2 linked regions of the Longimicrobium terrae genome follow. Each later gene encodes a partner of the first gene's protein in a complex. Links are inferred from orthologs where the notes say so. Each region holds a gene or a part of one and is shown in the gene's direction. Other genes may lie near its edges. The genes, in order: nusB and rpsJ.

Region 1 (3,243 bases):
GCTGAAGTTCATCACCGTCGCGCAGATCGTGGCCTACCGCCTGAAGCGCGAGCGGCTGGTGCGGCGCGAGGCCGAGGCCACCATCCCCACGCCCACGGGCGACTGGCGCATCATCGCCTACCGCAACGACGTGGACCAGTACGAGCACGTCGCCATGGTCAAGGGCGAGGTGGAGGGGATGGAGAACGTGCTGGTGCGCATGCACTCCGAGTGTCTCACCGGCGACGTCTTTCACTCGCTGCGCTGCGACTGCGGCGAGCAGCTGGACTGCGCCATGCGGCAGATCGACAAGGAGGGCAGCGGCGCCATCGTCTACCTGCGGCAGGAGGGGCGCGGCATCGGGCTGGTGCAGAAGCTTCGCGCGTACAACCTGCAGGACCAGGGGATGGACACGGTGGAGGCCAACGAGGCGCTCGGCTTCCGCGCGGACCTGCGCGAGTACGGCATCGGGGCGCAGATCCTGCTCGACCTCGGCTTGTCGACGGTGCGCATCCTGACCAACAACCCCAAGAAGATCGTGGGGATGGACGGATACGGACTGTCGGTGGTGGAGCAGCTTCCGCTGACGGTGGAGCCCAACGAGCACAACAGCGGCTACCTGCGCACCAAGCGCGACCGGATGGGGCACATGCTGGCGCTCGAGGGCGACGCGGCGTAAGGGAAGTGCGTGAGTGCGGGGTGCGGGGTGCGTGAGTGCGACAGAAAAGTGCTCGGGGCCCGGTGCTCGGCCTCCGCTCCGCGGCTGGGTGGCGGTGGGTCTTGGGCACGATGCGGATTGTCGTGCGGGCGGCGGAGTGACGCCCTCACCCCGCGTGCTGCGCACGACGACCCTCTCCCACGAACAGATGTGGGAGAGGGAGCACACACCAGTTCCGTGCGCTTGGGCGCCGAAAACCGCGGTTCCGTACTTTCGTACTTTCGTACTTTCGTGCTTGTGGTCGCACTCACGCACTAACGCACCCAGCACTCACGCACTTCTTTCTCGCACTCCCGTACTCCCTTGATCGAAATCCACGGCCAGATCCGCGGCGAAGGCAAGCGCTTCGGCATCGTCATCAGCCGCTTCAACGACATGATCACCCGCCAACTGCTGGCCGGCGCGCGCGACTGCCTGCTGCAGCACGGCGTTCAGGACGACGACATCGAGGCCGTCTGGGTGCCCGGCGCCTGGGAACTCGCCGGACCCCTTCGCATGCTGGCGGAAAGCGGACGCTTTGACGCCGTCATCTCGCTGGGCTGCGTGATCCGCGGCGCGACGCCGCACTTCGACTACGTCGCGGGCGCGGCGGCAAACGGCGCGGCTTCGGTGGGCGCCTCGGTCAGCGTCCCCATCGTCTTCGGCGTGCTGACGACGGAGACGATCGAGCAGGCCATTGAACGCGCGGGCACCAAGGCCGGCAACAAGGGCTGGGACGCGGCGATGGTCGCCATGGAAATGAGCGACCTGTACACCCGACTGGGCACCAAGGAGGCGCGGTGAAGCATCGCAGCCGCGCGCGCGGTTGGGCGCTGCAGGCGCTGTACGCGTGGGAGCAGAAGGGCGGCGACCCGGCCGAGGCCATCGCCACCCTCTCCGACCTGGTGACCAACCTGCGCGTCTCGCCGGAGAACCGCCCGTTCGCCGAGGTGCTCGTGCGCCTGGTGGCGACCAACCTTCCGCGCATCGACCGCGCGATCGAGGAGTCGCTCACCAACTGGCGCATGAGCCGGCTGTCCGTCATCGACCGCGCCATTCTGCGGCTGGGGACGGCGGAAATGATGTTCGTGGATGAGGTGGCGCCCCGCATGGCCATCCGGGAAGCGGTGAACCTGGCGGAAAAGTATGGGACCAACGAGAGCCCGCGCTTTGTGAACGGCGTGCTGGACGCCGTCATGCGCCGCCTGAACCCCGCCGAGCCCGGCCAGGCGTGAAGATCCTGGTCCTGAACTGGCAGGACCTCGCCAACCCGCAGTCCGGCGGCGCGGAAACCCACCTGCACGAAATCTTTGGCCGGCTGGCGCGGCGCGGGCACACGGTGCACGCGCTCGTTTCCGGCTGGCCCGGCGCCGCGCCCGCCGCCGAGACGGACGGAATGCGCATCCACCGCACCGGCGGGCGCAACACCTTTTCGCTCGCCGCGCCCGCGTTCTACCGCCGGCATCTGGCGAATGACGCGTGGGACGTGGTGGTGGAGGACCTGAACAAGGTCCCGCTCTTCACCCCGCTCTGGGTGCGCCGCCCGCTCGTCCTCCTCGTCCACCACCTGTTCGGCGCGACGGCGTTCCGCGAGGCCTCCGCGCCGTTCGCCGCGGCCACCTGGCTGCTGGAACGCCCCATCCCCGCCGTGTACCGCGGCCTTCCCACGCAGGCCGTCTCCGAAAGCACCGCCGACGATCTGGTCGCGCGCGGGCTGCGGCGCGACGACATCTCCGTCATTCACAACGGCGTCGATCTCGGCTTCTTCACCCCGGATCCCGCCATCGCGCGCACTCCGCGGCCGTCGTTCGTCTACGTGGGCCGGCTCAAGAAGTACAAGCGGGTGGATCTGGTGATCGATGGGCTGCACCGCGTCCGCCAGCGCGGGGTGGATGCCACGCTGCGCATCGCCGGGCGGGGGAGTGAGGAGGCCGAACTCCGCGCGCAGGTGGAGCGGCTGGGCCTGGGCGATGCGGTGCGCTTCGAGGGATTCGTGAGCGAGGAGCAGAAGCGCGATCTGCTGCGGACGAGCTGGGCCGCGGTTCTCGCCTCGCCCAAGGAAGGGTGGGGGATCACCAACATCGAGGCCGGCGCGTGCGGAACGCCCGCCGTGGCCGCGGACTCCCCCGGCCTGCGCGAATCGGTGATCCACGACCGCACCGGCCTGCTCGTCCCCTACGGCGACGCGGACAAGCTGGCTGACGCGCTCGCGTCGCTGGCCCGCGACCCCGCACGCGTAGAGTCGCTCGGATCGGGCGCGCACGCGTTCGCCCAGACGCTCTCATGGGACCGAGCCGCCGAGCGCACTGAAGCGCACCTGCAGGCGGCCGCATCCGCGAAGCAGTAACCCGGCTCAATCGCCTCACTTCACGACGCCTCCCGCACCTCCGAACTCATGTCCGGCGAACCCTCCACGCACTCGCTTCCGGTGGATGCGGTGCTGTCGGACGATACCGTCGAACTGCGCCTGATCCGCATCCTCGCGCCGGGCGATGTATCCGCGCGGCCGCCCGAGGCGCGCTTCCTCTCCCCCGCGCTCGAGTACCGTTTCGCCATCCACCGCCGCG
Region 2 (3,157 bases), on another replicon or contig:
CAAGACCACGCTGACGGCCGCGATCACGCGCATTCAGGCTGCGCAGGGGTTCGCGGACTTCATCAGCTTCGACAACATCGACAAGGCTCCGGAAGAGCGGGCGCGCGGGATCACGATCTCGACGGCGCACGTGGAGTACCAGACGGCGAACCGTCACTACGCGCACGTGGACTGCCCGGGCCACGCCGACTACGTGAAGAACATGATCACGGGCGCGGCGCAGATGGACGGAGCGATCCTGGTGGTGTCGGCGGCCGACGGCCCGATGCCGCAGACGCGCGAGCACATCCTCCTGGCGCGCCAGGTGAACGTGCCGTACGTGGTGGTGTTCATGAACAAGGTCGACATGGTCGACGACCCGGAACTGCTGGAGCTGGTGGAGCTGGAAGTCCGCGAGCTGCTGAGCGAGTACGACTTCCCGGGCGACGATACGCCGATCGTGAAGGGCTCTGCGCTCAAGGCGCTGGAGTCGGGTGATCCGAACAGCGAGTGGGGCTCCAAGATCGGCGAGCTCATGAACGCGATCGACACCTGGATTCCGCAGCCGGAGCGCCAGGTGGACAAGCCGTTCCTGATGCCGGTCGAGGACGTGTTCTCGATCACCGGCCGCGGCACGGTGGCCACGGGCCGCATCGAGCGCGGCATCATCAAGGTGGGCGAGACGGTGGAGCTGGTGGGCTTCGGTGCCGAAAAGAGCACGACGGTCACCGGCGTCGAGATGTTCCGCAAGCTGCTGGACGAGGGCCAGGCCGGCGACAACGTCGGACTGCTGCTCCGCGGCGTGGCCAAGGACGACATCGAGCGCGGCATGGTGCTGGCGAAGCCCAAGACCATCACGCCGCACACGAAGTTCAAGGCCGAGGTGTACGTGCTGACCAAGGAAGAAGGCGGCCGTCACACGCCGTTCTTCACCGGGTACCGCCCGCAGTTCTACTTCCGCACGACGGACGTGACGGGCACCGCCGACCTCCCCGAAGGTGTGGAGATGGTGATGCCGGGCGACAACGTGCAGATGACGGTGGAGCTGATCACGCCCATCGCCATGGAGAAGGAACTGCGCTTCGCCATCCGCGAGGGCGGCCGCACCGTCGGCGCCGGCGTCGTCACCGAAATCCTGGACTGAAGACGGTTGGCGTAAGGAGCGCGGGACGGCCTGGTGCCGCCCCGCGCCTCTGTTCGCACCTGAGCTTCTGAACAACGTCAACCGGACTTACATACATGGCAGGCAAGATTCGCATTCGGCTGAAGGGCTTCGATCACGCGGTGATCGATCAGACCACGGCCGACATCGTCCGCACGGCGGAAAAGACGGGAGCCCGCGTCAGCGGCCCCATTCCGCTGCCCACGCGGATTCAGCGGTGGACCGTTCTGCGGTCTCCGCACGTGGACAAGAAGAGCCGCGAGCAGTTCGAGCTGAAGACGCACAAGCGCGTCATCGATATCCTGGACTCGCGCCCGCAGACCGTCGACGCTCTGACCAAGCTGGATCTTCCGGCCGGTGTCGACGTCGAGATCAAGGTGGACTGAGGAGACCTCGATGTCGGGAATCATCGGACGGAAGCTGGGGATGACCCAGATCTTCGACGAGTCCGGAGCCGTCGTGCCCGTGACCGTCATTGAAGCGGGGCCCTGCCCCGTGGTACAGGTTCGCACCGACGAGAAGGACGGCTACGCGGCCGTTCAGCTCGGATTCGGCGCCAAGAAGGCCACCCGCGCCACCAGCGCGGAAAAGGGCCACGCCACCAAGGCCGGCCTCGAGGCCGCGCCCGCGGTGCTCAAGGAGTTCCGCTTCGACGCCGCTCCCGCCCTGGGCGAGAGCGTGACGGTGGACGGCTTCGAGCGCGGACTGCGCGTCAAGGTGACGGGCGTCACCAAGGGCCGCGGCTTCCAGGGCGTCATGAAGCGCCACGGATTCGGCGGCGGACGCGCCTCGCACGGCGCCACCCGCGTGCACCGCGCTCCGGGCTCCATCGGCGCCGGCACCAACCCGTCGCGCGTCATCAAGGGCAAGCGCATGCCCGGCCACATGGGCGACGCGCAGCAGACCGTGCGCAACCTGCTGGTGGCCAAGGTCGACGCCGAGCGGAACCTGCTGTACGTGCGCGGAGCCGTGCCGGGTCCCGTGAACGGCTACGTCTTCGTCACGCGGCAGTAAGGGGATCCTGAAAAATGGCAACTGCACGTTTCTTCAACGCCGCCGGCGAGCCCGGCGATGCGTTCGAGCTCCCCGCGGAGCTCTTTGACGGCATCATCAACGAGCCGGTGCTGCACCAGGTGATCAAGGCGTACCTGGCCAACCAGCGCCAGGGCACGCACGCCACCAAGACCCGCGCCAACGTTTCGGGCGGCGCCCGCAAGCCGTGGCGCCAGAAGGGCACCGGCCGCGCGCGGCAGGGCTCCATCCGTGCGCCGCACTGGCGCGGCGGCGGCATCGTGTTCGGCCCGCACCCGCGTTCGTACCACCAGGACGTGCCGCGCAAGGTGAAGGCCCTGGCCCGCCGCTCGGCGTTCAACCAGCGGGCGAACAACGGCGAAATCGTGGTGGTGGAGCGCCTGGCGTTCGACACCCCCAAGACCAAGGTTGCACTGTCGCTGCTGGGCCGCATGGGAGTCGCCGACGCCAAGCGCGTCCTGGTGCTCACGGACGGCAGCAAGAACACGGTGCTCCGCTCGTTCCGCAACCTGCCGAACGTGGAAGTGCTCCCGTTCTCGCAGGCGTCGGCCTACGTCGTCCTCAAGGCGCGCCAGGTCATCATCGAGCAGTCGGCCCTCGAGGCCGTCGGGCGCACCGAGGAGGCCGTCCATGCGTAACGTCAGCGAGATCCTGGTCCGCCCGATGGTGACTGAAAAGAGTCACGTCCAGCTGGACCAGCACGGCGCCTACACCTTCGTGGTGGCCAACGACGCCAACAAGATCGAGATCGCCTACGCGATCGAGAAGCAGTTCAACGTCAAGGTGACGGCCGTCCGCACCCTGCGCTACGCCGGCAAGATGAAGCGCATGGGCAAGTGGGCGGGCCGGAAGGCCTCGTGGAAGAAGGCCGTGGTCACCCTCGCAGAGGGCGACTCCATCGAGATCTTCGAGGGGGTGTAACACAATGCCGACCAAGCAGTTCAGGCCCATTACGCCCGGCACGCGCTTTCGCTCCATCAGCGA

The links.
Region 2: the proteins of nusB (region 1) and rpsJ are in contact, whole or in part, in a solved structure (PDB 3D3B), measured with the Escherichia coli proteins. The link is inferred for Longimicrobium terrae from one-to-one orthologs.

What each region holds. Positions count from the first base shown.
Region 1 is NZ_JACHIA010000003.1:152,763-156,005, reverse strand. The notes cover bases 266-3,193. They hold nusB (transcription antitermination factor NusB), read left to right. Parts: upstream 266-1,476; coding sequence 1,477-1,911; downstream 1,912-3,193. Other genes in these bases: HNQ61_RS06745 (GNAT family N-acetyltransferase), read left to right, coding at 3,072-3,193; HNQ61_RS06750 (glycosyltransferase), read left to right, coding at 1,908-3,023; ribH (6,7-dimethyl-8-ribityllumazine synthase), read left to right, coding at 1,001-1,480; HNQ61_RS06765 (bifunctional 3,4-dihydroxy-2-butanone-4-phosphate synthase/GTP cyclohydrolase II), read left to right, coding at 266-658. Outside these bases: more of HNQ61_RS06765, read left to right, coding at 1-265; more of HNQ61_RS06745, read left to right, coding at 3,194-3,243. UniProt on the Escherichia coli protein: Part of the processive rRNA transcription and antitermination complex (rrnTAC). The complex forms an RNA-chaperone ring around the RNA exit tunnel of RNA polymerase (RNAP).
Region 2 is NZ_JACHIA010000001.1:301,625-304,781, reverse strand. Bases 31-2,872 are described here. They hold rpsJ (30S ribosomal protein S10), read left to right. Parts: upstream 31-1,218; coding sequence 1,219-1,527; downstream 1,528-2,872. Other genes in these bases: rplW (50S ribosomal protein L23), read left to right, coding at 2,804-2,872; rplD (50S ribosomal protein L4), read left to right, coding at 2,170-2,811; rplC (50S ribosomal protein L3), read left to right, coding at 1,538-2,155; tuf (elongation factor Tu), read left to right, coding at 31-1,123. In the rest of the region: more of tuf, read left to right, coding at 1-30; more of rplW, read left to right, coding at 2,873-3,094; rplB (50S ribosomal protein L2), read left to right, coding at 3,099-3,157. UniProt on the Escherichia coli protein: Involved in the binding of tRNA to the ribosomes. Part of the processive rRNA transcription and antitermination complex (rrnTAC). The complex forms an RNA-chaperone ring around the RNA exit tunnel of RNA polymerase (RNAP).